DNA from 3 places in the Arthrobacter sp. sptzw32 genome. Region 3 is predicted to be linked to each of the others. Evidence: riboswitches for the same ligand, from Rfam matches in the RefSeq annotation. Region 3 holds a riboswitch; each other region holds the start of a gene.
What was found. A riboswitch is a leader RNA that binds a small molecule or an ion and turns the genes downstream of it on or off. The one in region 3 is predicted to bind cyclic di-AMP.
Positions count from the first base shown of each region.

Region 1: linked by a shared signal. The riboswitch ahead of AC5RVN_RS11090 (aggregation-promoting factor C-terminal-like domain-containing protein) and the one ahead of AC5RVN_RS16635 (M23 family metallopeptidase) in region 3 are both predicted to bind cyclic di-AMP.
Region 2: linked by a shared signal. The riboswitch ahead of AC5RVN_RS03950 (LysM peptidoglycan-binding domain-containing protein) and the one ahead of AC5RVN_RS16635 (M23 family metallopeptidase) in region 3 are both predicted to bind cyclic di-AMP.

Region 1 is NZ_JBNHEZ010000005.1:65,623-69,823, reverse strand. Features, by position in the region: gene AC5RVN_RS11115 (phosphatase PAP2 family protein) at 1-260, shown strand, start outside; gene upp (uracil phosphoribosyltransferase) at 301-936, shown strand; gene AC5RVN_RS11105 (glyoxalase superfamily protein) at 982-1,356, shown strand; gene AC5RVN_RS11100 (YdeI/OmpD-associated family protein) at 1,417-1,713, opposite strand; gene AC5RVN_RS11095 (DUF1905 domain-containing protein) at 1,713-1,859, opposite strand; gene AC5RVN_RS11090 (aggregation-promoting factor C-terminal-like domain-containing protein) at 1,939-2,667, opposite strand; cyclic di-AMP (ydaO/yuaA leader) riboswitch at 2,673-2,833, opposite strand; gene AC5RVN_RS11085 (winged helix-turn-helix domain-containing protein) at 3,630-4,201, shown strand, end outside.
Region 2 is NZ_JBNHEZ010000002.1:89,889-94,089, forward strand. Features, by position in the region: gene AC5RVN_RS03945 (protein adenylyltransferase SelO) at 1-1,180, shown strand, start outside; gene AC5RVN_RS03950 (LysM peptidoglycan-binding domain-containing protein) at 1,282-2,133, opposite strand; cyclic di-AMP (ydaO/yuaA leader) riboswitch at 2,137-2,308, opposite strand; gene AC5RVN_RS03955 (TraR/DksA family transcriptional regulator) at 2,691-3,047, shown strand; gene AC5RVN_RS03960 (DNA alkylation repair protein) at 3,044-3,613, shown strand; gene AC5RVN_RS03965 (DUF1810 domain-containing protein) at 3,597-4,040, shown strand; gene AC5RVN_RS03970 (glucose 1-dehydrogenase) at 4,122-4,201, opposite strand, start outside.
Region 3 is NZ_JBNHEZ010000010.1:48,005-52,205, forward strand. Features, by position in the region: gene serC (phosphoserine transaminase) at 1-963, opposite strand, end outside; gene AC5RVN_RS16630 (iron-dependent transcriptional repressor DtxR) at 1,242-1,937, shown strand; cyclic di-AMP (ydaO/yuaA leader) riboswitch at 2,082-2,293, shown strand; gene AC5RVN_RS16635 (M23 family metallopeptidase) at 2,303-3,124, shown strand; cyclic di-AMP (ydaO/yuaA leader) riboswitch at 3,253-3,433, shown strand; gene AC5RVN_RS16640 (C40 family peptidase) at 3,504-4,201, shown strand, end outside.

The DNA of each region.
Region 1 (4,201 bases), on a different contig from region 3:
CCTGGGTCTGCATGGTGATCCTCGCCCATCGGCTGTTCCACCTCGTGCGGAAGCGCGAGCATGCCGGCCCCGCCCCAGATTTCGAGCATCCGGTTCTTCGCGAGGAGCACAGCGAGGACCCGCTCCCCAGCAACGCGGGCACCTCCGGGAGGAATAACGGCACCGCCCCGCAAGGAAACGATGGCGGCACCTTGCTCAGGAGCGACGGCGGCTCCTTGCGGGGGAGCGACGGCTCCTCGCGGACGGGCGCGGGAGGCTGAGAGCCGAGGGGCACCAGCAGCCGGGTGATAGTTTTGACCCATGCGCACTCTCGTTGTTGACCACCCGCTGGTCGCCCACAAGCTCACCGTCCTGCGGGACAAGAACACGCCGTCCCCTGTCTTCCGGCAGTTGACGGAGGAGCTTGTGACACTCCTTGCATACGAGGCCACGCGCGAGGTCCGCACCGAGCCCGTCACCATCGAAACACCCGTCAGTACCACCGTGGGCACCGCGTTCACCAAGCCCACCCCGTTGGTGGTCCCCATCCTGCGCGCCGGGCTGGGGATGCTCGAGGGCATGACCAAACTCGTTCCCACCGCAGAGGTCGGTTTCCTGGGCATGGCCCGTGACGAAGAAACCCTGGACATCATCACCTACGCCGAGCGACTCCCGGAGGACCTCACTGACCGGCAGATCTTCGTCCTGGATCCGATGCTCGCCACCGGCGGAACCTTGCGCGAAGCCATCAAGTTCCTCTTCAAGCGCGGAGCGTCGGATGTGACATGCATCTGCCTCCTGGCCGCTCCGGAAGGCCTGGCCAAGCTCGAGGAGGAACTCGCGGACGCCAACGTGACGATCGTCCTTGCCTCCATCGACGAAAAGCTCAACGAGAAGTCGTACATCGTGCCCGGGCTCGGGGACGCGGGGGACCGCCTCTACGGCATTGCAGGGTAGTCCTCAAGCCTTTTCCAATCCTTGTCCCGCCGCTAGCCTGTGCGGATGGACTGGAAACTGGAACTTGTGTATGTCCCTGTATCAGACGTAGACCGCGCGAAGGATTTCTACGTTAACAAGGTGGGGTTCAATGCCGACTTCGACGAACGGCCTACGGACTCCATCCGCTTTGTCCAGCTGACACCGCCGGGCTCTGCGTGCTCAATCTGCATTGGTGACGGGCTCACGGACGCCCCTCCGGGCACCGGCTCCAACCTCCAGCTCGTGGTGAACGACATTCATGCCGCCCACCAACACCTGAAGGGCAACGGAGTGGACGTCAGCGACGTGGACGTGCAGGACTGGGGCCACTTTGTATACTTCGCCGACCCGGACGGCAACAGGTGGGCGGTGCAGTACATCCCCGGCCGCGACGCCTAACCTTCACGGGGGCGCCGGCACGCGGGCAGGAGATGGCAGATGACATAAAAGCGGCGGACGTTATTTCTTGCCGGCTTTGAGGTCCGCCATTGCCTTGGCGATGCGTCGCTTGCGGGTTTCGGGGGTCTTGGCTTCACCCAACGGATCAACATACCGGCGCTGGGCACTGTAGTTCAGGGTGGCATAAAACTCCTGGGCGGCGGGCTCGGCAGCCAGTGCGGACGCAAGGTCCTCGGGCATCTCCACTACCCGGGGCTGGGTGTCGAGTTCCAGGTCCACCTCCACAGTGTCTCCTGCGGCAACGCCAACAAACTCCCTGTTGGCCGCACTCAGTGAGACCAGGATTTGCCCGCCCATCAGGCAATGCTGCTGCGGTAGCTCTTGCCGTTGATGGTGACCACCACAGGCGCCCGCTTGCCGGCCCCGAGCTCCGAAACAACATCACCGGGAACCTCGATGCCGGTCTTGTTTCCGCTGCCCTGGATCGTGGTGGTAAATCTCATGAATGACAGTATGCCGCGCGGCCCGCACCTTCAGAAGGTGCGGGCCGCGCGGCTGACAGGTTTTCGATATCCCGGGCGTTTAGTACCAGTTGTTGGACAAGTGGAAGTTCAACGCCCCGCACGGGGACTGGTAGCGCTCCTGAATGTAGTTCAGGCCCCAGTTGATCTGTGTGCGGTAGTTGGTGAGGTAGTCCGCGCCTGCGCTGGCCATCTTTTCGGCCGGCAGGGACTGGACAATGCCGTAGGCGCCGCTGCTCGGGTTGGTGGCTGTGGTGGTCCAGTCCGATTCCTTGGTCCACAGAGTAACCAGGCACTGCATCTGGTCAGGAGCCCAGCCGTAGTTGCCAAGCTGGCCGGCCGCATAGGCCTGGGCGCCGGCGGGATCATTGACCGCGACGACGGGGGCAGGCTCGGGGGCGGCCGCCGGTGCGGGCTCGGGAGCGGGTGCCGGTGCCGGCTCGGGAGCCGGTGCCGGTGCAGGTTCGGGTGCCGGTGCAGGCTCGGCCGCCTGCGGTACAACGTTGATTTCCGGCAGGGCCGGGGCTGCGGACTCCGGCGCGGGATTCGCCGTGATCTCGCTCTTTTCGATGCTGAGGTTGGACTGCGCCTCGGCCGCCTGTGTTTCGGTGGCAGCTGCGCGGATGCTGGTTTCGGTAGCTTGTCCTGCAGCTCCTACTCCAATAAGGAGTGCGCATGACGCGGCAATCACTGCCGCGCGCTTGCCGAACGAAGGGATTTTGCCATTTTTAGGCCCGGCCTGCGGTGCAGACTCAATTTTCGGGCGTGGCTGTGCCAGGAATTTGAACATGATGAATCGCCTCTCACACCTGCGGAGTTAGCTGTCGGGTTCGGATGAGGGCATCCGGCCTTACGGAAAGTTCACGTGCTGGCTTAACCCCAAGGGCAATCAGTGCCCGGGACGGTGGGTCCCCCGCCTCTGCCTATGTTCAAGAGGAATCCGGGAAGTGGCAGAGCTTGGCGTCATCCGGATATGCGGCCCGAACGCCCGAACCGCACCCTATCGACGGTACAGGAACCAGACCGTAAGTCACAACTTGGTAACAGAGATCACGACGACGGCGCGTCGCCTTGTCGAAGCAGCAACCGGAGAAATGGCGTTTTCGCTATTGAGCTGACTTCGTGCGTTATGCCCCTGTTACCCCGAGCCACGGTGTCGGTTGAGGAGTCAGGAATGGCAGGCTGCGCTGCCGCCGCTTGAGGTGAAAGCGGGCCAGGCCGCCCAAATTCGCAACGTGCTTCGGCCGGTTTCCCGGGGCTACTGGTGGCAGCTACTGGACAGTGAGCGACGAAAGGAAGGCGATTCCGGCAATTTGAAGACGCATGAAGGAAACGACCTTGTGCGCGCTGTTCGCCGAATTAAGTTGCGCTGGCACCTTCAGGAGGAGCGTCAAACGGGATAATGATCAGCAATCTGACCATCAGCCAGAATCGTGATCTGCGACACGTTAAGCGCTTTTGTCTCACTATCCGGACGAAGCGGTCCATTGTTACTTGCAAGTTAGCATTGTTACGCTGCACACTTCCATTGTGAACAAGAACTCAACAGCACCTGCAGCCGCAGAACATTGGCCCAGCACATCCGCTGCTGCCGACATGCGCTGTTGTCGAATGTACGCCTGATCTTCCCACCCCTCGAAGTTAGTAGGCATACGCCCCCAGCCCAGCGTCGGGCGTCCCTCCCCGCAGTCCATGCGGGGAACCCAGCATTCGAGCCGCGATGACGGCCATTCACATTGAGGTAAGCAATCCATGTCAGTTGCATCCGGATACGTCCACATTTCTGTCCGTAACGCCGCCAAAGGTGGCCAGCCTTCCGGCCTCCGCCCCGGTTTCGGACCGCGCACGTCGCTCGCTCCCGCAACTTCGGGAAGCAGCTTTCCCGGCGCGGGCTATGGCCCCCAGGGCTTCAATCCCAACTCCTATGGCCAGCTCCGCGCCGTTCCGCCGGCTGACTCCGCGCCGGTGACGGCTCCCACTCCCGTAGTGGCCGGCCCCGCCCCGGTCCGCCCGGTAGCCAATGAGAACGTTGCCCGCGGATTTGTTCTGTACATGGGAATTGATGAGGAAACTGCGGCCGCCGCGGGCACCTCCATCGCCAAGCTTGCCCAGGAAATCCGCGCCTACGCCCAGTCCCTGGTAACCGGAGCCGAAAGCTACGCCGCTGTTGCCGTAGCCCCGGCCGGCACCCCCGGGTCAGCGCTCGACGTCGTCCGCTCCACGTTCGGTGACCCCACGGTTAACACCCGGCAGCGCACGGAAACCCCCCGGCCCCAGCAGCCCCAGGAACCGCGCCCCTCAGGCGTCCTCATCGACCTGGCCCG
Region 2 (4,201 bases), on a different contig from region 3:
AGGTGAGCTGACGGGCCCGGACGGCCGGCTGCGGGACATCCACCTGAAAGGGTCGGGCCGCACTCCCTTCGCCCGTGCCGGGGACGGGCGGGCCGTCGTCGGACCCATGCTGCGCGAGTACCTCATCAGTGAGGCGATGCACGCACTCGGCATCCCCTCAACGCGCTCCCTTGCCGTCGTGGCCACTGGCCGGCCGGTGCGCAGGGAGACCATGCTTCCAGGGGCGGTACTGACACGGGTGGCCAGCAGCCATCTGCGCGTGGGGAGCTTCCAGTACGCACGGGCCACCGAAAACATGGACCTCCTGCGCCGCCTGGCGGACCATGCGATCAGCCGGCACCACCCCCAGGCCGCAAACGCCGAAAACCCGTACCTGGCGCTCTTCGAAGCAGTGGTGTCCACCCAGGCGGAACTGGTGGCCCAGTGGATGCTGGTGGGATTCGTCCACGGCGTGATGAACACGGACAACATGACCATCTCCGGGGAAACCATCGATTATGGGCCCTGCGCTTTCATGGACGCCTTCAACCCGGCCGCGGTGTACAGCTCCATCGATGTGGGCGGGCGCTACGCCTACGCCAACCAGCCGGTTATCGCGGAATGGAATCTGGCCCGCCTGGCCGAGGCCATGCTGCCACTCTTCCATGAAGACCAGGAACAGGCCGTTGCCCCAGCGGTGGAAGCACTTGGCAAGTTCCGCCGGCAATACAGTGACGCCTGGTTCGCCGGCATGAAAACCAAACTCGGCCTGGCGGAAGCCCCGGCCGGAAGCGCGGAGGCCGAAGAGGCCTCGGAGCTGGTGGACGGGCTGGTGGCCCTGCTGAAGGACGGACCGATCGACTACACGTCCTTTTTCCGCAACCTCTCGCACGCGGCCAGGGGCAACGACCGCCCCGCCCGCGGAATGGTTCTTGACCTGGCGGCCTTCGATGCCTGGGCCGGGCGGTGGCGCGCCTTGCAACCGGACGGGGACCTGATGGACACGGTCAATCCCGCCTACATCCCGCGCAACCATTTGGTGGAGGAAGCGCTCGCCGCAGCAACGGGGGGAGACCTTGATCCCTTTACCCGGCTCCTGGACGTGGTCAGTGCCCCGTTCAGTGAGAGGCCCGGGCTGGAACGCTATGCCGAAGGAGCGCCGGAGGACTTCGGCAGCTACCAGACCTTCTGCGGGACCTGAAAATCCCCACCTGGTGCCGGAACCAGGGGAGACCCGATGAAACAAAACAGGGGCGGCAGCCAGGATTAATCCCGTCTGCCGCCCCTGTTCGGGTGGTGTGACTACGCTACGCGGACGAAGGAAGCGCCGCCGAGCCAGCTGATGGAGTGGACCTCGGTCTTGAAGCCGTCCACGCCGCCGCTGACAACCTGGCCGTTGCCGGCGAAGACGCCAACGTGGCCTGCGGTGATAACCAGGTCACCGGGAGCCGGGGTGGCAACGGTGGTGCCGTACTGGTAGAACTGGCCGGGAGCGAGGTCGCCAACGCTCTTGCCAACTGCGCGGAGTGCCTTCTCCACCATGGCGGTGCAGTCCTGCTGGACGCCCAGCTGGCCGTAGGCGTTGGCCAGAATGGCTGCGCCGGTGCCCGTGCCGGTGGCTGCGGGAGCTGCCGGGGCAGGTGCAGCCGGAGCAGGTACGGCAGCCGTGGAGGCGTAGGACAGGTTCATGCCGGTGTTGGCAGGAGCGGCAGCCTTGGCGGGAGCCGGGGCGGCGGCCGGAGCAACTGCAGCGGAGCCGGCACCGGGGATCTGGATCTGGTCGCCGGGGTAGATGATGGCGGTGATCGCCAGGCCGTTGGCAGCCAGGACGTCGTTCAGGGCTACGCCGTGGGCTGCCGCGATGGCACCGAGGGTATCGCCGGAAACAACAGTGTGGACGTTGGCTGCGGCTGCTGCCGGGGCGGCCACTGCAGCAGCCGGTGCTGCGTAAGCCTGGGTGTTAGTGGTCTCGGTGGTGTCCGGACCGGTTACGCCTGCGTGGGCCGGGGCGCCGACACCGAAGGCAATGCCGGATGCTGCTGCAACGGCGAGCGCCGGGCGGCCAAGGGACTTGACTGACACAGCCAAACCCTGGAGCGCGATTGAGCGGGCCGGAGTCGCGCGGTGACGGGCGGTGATGGAATTTTTTGACACGGTTGATCGCCTCTCCCATGCCTGCGGGGTGAGCTGTCGGGTTCGGGTTGGAGATACCCGGCCGGGAGCACATCCGGAAAAAGCGGAGGTGCTATCGACTTAACCCCAAGGCCTCATATGAGGCCGCGGAAACTTGGTTCCCCCGTCCCTGCCAGCTGAAGAGCGTTGGTTCCCGGGTCAGTGGCAGGGCTCGGCATACTGAGGGGAATGTCCCGTCTGGGAGGGACACCTGAAGACCCTAACCCGTGCGGGGCCCCATTGTCACGTTTGGGTAACATACGAGGTGCTTCTACCGCATTCCGCAAACGACTGGAGGGTTGCAGCACCCCAGCCTGACCTTGCGAGATAGGCGCGCCGGAGATGTGGCTCGTGTTCTTTGTCACAGACCTATAACCTCGGCGTGAAACAGGCCGCCCTGGGATTCCGCGGCAGGAGGATATCGGGCTGGAAGGAAGGCTCCGGAATTCGGCCAGGCAACCGGGGCCCAGCGTGGCAGGCACGGCCTGGAACTGCTCCGGTGACGGGGAACAGGCACTGACCCCGCGTAGGCTTTTGCCATGCCTGACTACGAAAGGTTCCGGATCCTGCTGGAGGAGGAGCGGGAGCGCAAAATTGCTCTCCTCCCGGCCCTCCGCGAGGACATCGCCTCGGCAAACTCGGCCCGGCAGGACTCGAATGTGGATGACGAGCATGACCCCGAAGGCGCCACCATCGCCTTCGAGCTGTCCCAGGCTTCGGCCCTGCTGCAGCAGAGCAGTGCCGGGCTCCACCAGGTAGACGCAGCCCTGGCCAGGATCGCCGCCGGCACCTACGGCACCTGCGCCGTCTGCGGTGAAGCCATTGCCGAGGGCAGGCTGGAGGCAAGGCCGTGGACGCCGTTCTGCATCCGGCACGCCGCGGCAGGCCGCCGATGACCAGCGGCAGGGAGCAGGTGGCGGCTGCCGCCGCATTTATTGACCGCACCCTGCAGAATGAGGGCTCCTGGTACCGGGCGGACGACGTCGAGGCCCGGCTCGGCGGTCGGTTGGCCTCCTACGGTTCTTCAGTGGGCGCTGTCCGGGGAACGGTCCGCGACGCCCTGCGCAAGTTCAAGGATTTTGATCACGACGGCGTTATGCAGCTCGCGTCCGCGCTGTGGGGCCAGCCACGGCCCGGCTCAAGGGCCGTATATGAACGCCGCCTCGCCGCCGTCGTCCTGCTGCAGTCCAAAGTGTCACTCCTGCGCCACACGGACCTGACCCGGGTTGAGGGCTTCCTGCGGACTGCCGCGACCCAAGAACTGGCCGGCCCCCTGCTGGCCGATGTTGTGGCGCCGTTTTTGGCACGGCTTGACGGACACGGGCGGCAACGTGCCAATGTCGTCCTCGCCCGCTGGCGGACGGACCCGGACAGCCAGTTGCGCCGCGCAGCGGACTATCTTGAACACCATTCAGAACCCGAAGCCCCACCACAAGGAGACACCCATGAACGGACCCTTTGACCTTGAACGATTCGTCCACGCCCAGGACAGCGGCGGAACGTACGACCAGGCACTGGCGGAACTGCAGATGGGCAGTAAGTCCGGCCACTGGATGTGGTTCATCTTTCCCCAGCTCGCCGGCCTGGGACAGAGCGACATGTCCCGCCGGTACGCCATCAGCTCCCTCGCTGAAGCCCGGGAGTACCTGGACCATGAGGTGCTGGGCCCGCGGCTGCTCGACTGCGCCCTGGCCCTTACCAACCATGCAGGCCGCACCGCAGAGGACATCCTGGGCGGCATCGATGCCCGGAAGCTGCACTCGTCCATGACGCTGTTCCTGCGCGCGGCACCCGGCGAAACCGTCTTCAAGACCGTCCTGGCCAAGTTTTTTGACGGACAGCCGGACGCCGCGACTGATGAGCTGCTGGCGGGCCAGGACGCGACCTAGAATTTCGAACAAAAGAGCCGACGGCGGTGCCTGCGCTTCCTGCGCAGGGCATCGCCGTCGAACATACCCGGCAGCGCCGGGCTACGGCGAGGGGCTGCCGCCGTTGACGTTCAGCGTTTCCCCGACGACGTAGCTTGACTCCGGCGAGGCCAGGAAGACAT
Region 3 (4,201 bases):
GGCGTCAACAGACTCATCGAAGTCAATGGTTGCGATGACGTTGGAACGCTCATCCGGGTTGGTGACGAAAGGGGTGGCGAATTCCGACGCCTCGGCCCAGCTGTAGATGCGTCCGGCAGAATCAGCTGTGCGGGCAGAAGCGAAATCCAAACCACCGTTGGAGTTCAACCACTGCACCTGCGCGTCCAGCGTTACCAGGGTGGACAGCGACGGGGTGTTGTAGGTCTGGTTCAGGCGCGAGTTGTCGATGGCGGTTTGCAAATCCAGGAAATCGGGAATCCAGCGGCCGCTGGACCTGATCCGCGCCGCCCGTTCCAGTGCGGCGGGGGAGAACAGGCCAAGCCAGAGCCCGCCGTCGGAGGCAAAGTTTTTCTGCGGAGCGAAATAGTAGACATCACTCTGTGCAACGTCCACATCCAGTCCACCCGCTGCGGACGTTGCGTCCACAAGCACCAGTGAGCCCTCGTCCACCCCATCGACACGCTGCACGGGGGCTGCGACGCCGGTGCTGGTCTCGTTCTGGGGCCAGGCGTAGACGTCTACACCGGCTTCGGCCTGGGCGGAGGGGCGGGTGCCGGGCTCGGACTTGATGATGGAAGAGGCCTCGAGGAAAGGCGCCTTGTTGGTAGCCGCTGCGAATTTCGATCCGAACTCGCCGAAGGACAAGTGCTGGGCTTTCTTTTCCACAAGGCCGAAGCTGGCAATGTCCCAGAACGCTGTGGAGCCGCCGACGCCGAGTACAACTTCGTACCCTTGCGGGGCCTGGAAGAACTGGCTGAGGCCCTCGCGGACGGAGCCAACGAGGTTCTTGACCGGGGCCTGCCGGTGGGACGTACCCAGGATGTTTTTCGCGGCCGCGGACAGGGCATCAATCTGCTCCGGTCTGACCTTGGACGGCCCTGCGCCGAACCGTCCGTCCCGGGGCAGGAGGTCGGCGGGAATAGTGATGCTGGGTTCGCTCACAGGTGCTCCAATTTCGGCGTGGACACGGCTTTGGTCCGGACGGGTGCTGGTGGCCGGCAGCCGGTGACAGCTGCAACCAGGGCCTCCCTCATTCTGCCCTGTGGGACTGTTGGGGCGGGAACCGGAGCCGTCATAGTCCAGTCAATGAGACGGTCACACAGCCCGCCGCAACTAATCGGACAAAGTCAAAATAGGCTAAGCTTTTCCACGGACTACGTCGCAGTTGAAGGCGATACGGTGGGACAACGCAAGGTACTGCGCTCGAGGAGCTGAGCTGGATGACGGATCTGATTGATACTACGGAGATGTACCTTCGGACCATTCTGGAGCTCGAGGAAGAGAACATCGTTGCCCTGCGTGCGCGTATCGCCGAACGGCTTCGCCACTCCGGACCCACCGTTTCCCAGACCATTGGACGGATGGAGCGGGACGGCCTCGTGGTGGTTTCCGGCGACCGCCACCTGGAGCTCACTGAGACCGGCCGTAAGCGCGCCACCGAAGTCATGCGCAAGCACCGCCTGGCTGAGCGGCTCCTCGCCGACGTGATCGGACTGGACTGGGCCTACGTCCATGACGAGGCCTGCCGCTGGGAGCACGTGATGAGCGAGCGGGTGGAACGGCGCATCTACGAGATGCTCGACCACCCCACCAAGTCTCCGTACGGAAACCCCATCCCCGGGCTGGCCGCGCTGGGCGGCATGCCTTCCCTTGGTTTTGGCGACGGGGCTGTCAGCCTTCTGGAGGCGATGAAGTCCTACGGCTCTGCCTCTGTTGTCACCATCAGCCGGCTTGCTGAACCCATCCAGGTGGAGCCTGAGCTGCTCTCGCAGCTTGACGAGGGCGGCATCCGGCCTGGCGCTGCTGTGTCCCTGGAACGGGTGGGTGATTACATCTCCGTCCGGGTCCCGGGCATCGAAGGGGCGCTCGAGCTGCCGCCGGAGGTAGCGGCCCACGTGTTCGTGGCCCTCGCCTGAGAATCCCCGTCGGGTGCCCTACCCCATGTGAAGTGGCTTACGCAAAGATAACGGAATTGTTACTTTGCCCCTTTTGCCTCTATAGTTGAACTGAAGTTGATATTAAAGCGTTACCTGATCCGGAGCCGAGCTCTGCCAGCGGATCAGGAGCACGAGTCGTAACTGGCAGAGGCGGGGGAACCACAAGCGGCAGCCGGGGGACTGCCTTGGGGTTAAGTCCGTCAGCAGCAAGCCTCTTCCAGTGAAGGATTCCTCCGGGATATCTCTGTGCCGAAGCTTGCTTACGGCGGACCGGGTCTTTGCACTCTCTGACCCGAATCCGACAGCTAACTTCGCAGGCTTTCCAGAGAGGACCCTTCTTGACCATGCACAATTCCAGGGGACGCCGCCGCGCGCCGGTCCCTGCTTCGACACCGCGCGTTGTCGAAGTCATCACCTCGGAACGCCCCCGCGATCCGCACCGTGATGCTCGCCGGCGTCGGGGTCCCTTCCGTCAGGTCACCGAATTCGCTGCAGCCAGCGGCATCGGCCAAAAGGCCGGCGTGGCACTTGCCGCCACCGGACTGGTACTCACCGTGACCGTACCGGCCACCAGTCCCGTCATGGCCACCGATACCTTGGGATCCTCTGCCGTTGCCGCGTCAGCTGTTGCCCCGCAGCCCCAGATCACCGCAGAAGCCGGGGCCGCGATTGACTTCAGCCGTTCCGCTGTAGTCACCCAGGCGGACCCGGACGGAAAGCTGAAGCAGCTGCTCAGCGCCCAGTCTGCCGGCGCCGTAACCCGCGCTGCTTCCACGGGAAGCCTCGGTGCCCCACTCGCTGCCTTGACCACTGCTTCGCCGTTCGGCTACCGCGTCAGCCCGATCACGGGAGGCTCCGGCGACTTCCACCGCGGGCAGGACTATGTGGCCCAGTGCGGCACATCCGTCCTGGCTGCGGCCACGGGAACTGTTACCTTCGCCGGCTGGCACGAGTACGGTGGCGGCAACCGCGTTGTAGTGGACCACGGCAACGGCCTGGAAACCACGTACAACCACCTCTCCTCCTTCAGCGTGAAGGAGGGGCAGACAGTTTCCCGCGGAGACGTTGTAGCCCTCAGCGGGACCACAGGTGCCTCCACCGGCTGCCACCTGCACTTTGAGGTCCAGGTCAACGGTGAGGTCGTCGACCCCACCAGCTGGCTCTAGTCAAGTGACCGCTTGCTATCAAATCATCTTGACCTGCCGTGACCTGAATGTGACATTCACGCAAAACTGCTGTACCGTCTAACTCGCGTCAACTTTTCCGAAGTTGACGCTCTTGTGCGGATTGCCTAACTCTGCCACCGCTCAAGGTCCGTTCGCATTTCATCGTCTGGCAGGGGCGGGGGAACCAATTGTGGCCTTTAGTTTCGAAGGCCTTGGGGTTAAGTCGCAAAAGCTTCCCAGGAAGCCGCGCGGCCGGGTGACTCCCATCCGAATCCGACAGCTCACCTCGCAGGCATTGGGAGAGGCTACCTTCGTGTCTTCACGCCATAATTCGGCGCGCCACCGCGCGCAACCGGTTCGTACCAACGCCCTGGACTCCATGTCCAAGGCTGTTAGTGCCAATGCCGGGACAGTAGGTCGCCAGGCTGCAGTCATCGCTGCTGCATCCGGCCTCATCCTGACCATGGGCCTGCCAGCCAATGCAGCAGATACCACTGCTGGTATCTCCGCTTCCACCGAGTCCGGATCCGCGCAGCCCGCCCTTGCCGTCACCGCGGCACCCACGGCTACCGTTTCCTTCGAACGGCCGGTTGTGACCACCATCGCCGCTCCTGTTGTGGAGCCTGTGACAGTCCAGTCAACCTCCGATGACGAGGACGCCCCCGCCGCATCGACTGCAGCGACCGCGTCAACTGCCCCCACTGCGGCGACTGCCACCACAGCAGCAGCAAAGAAGATCGCCGAGCCCGTCGCATCCGCGGCCAGCTCGGGCATCGCGGCCATCGCTTACACCGGCATCGGCAGCCCGTACGTCTGGGGCGGCACCACCCCCAATGGCTGGGACTGCTCCGGCTTCACCCAGTGGGTCTACGCCCAGGCCGGCATCAGCATCCCCCGCGTGAACGCATGGACTGCAATGAAGCCCACGTCCACGCCGCAGCCCGGTGACCTTGTTATGCAGAACGGCGGAGCGCACGTTGGCATCTACGTCGGCAACGGCATGATGATCAGCGCCCTGAACCCCTCCCAGGGAACGCTGCTGCACTCGGTAGCCGCTACCGGCTCCTCCGCGTTCTT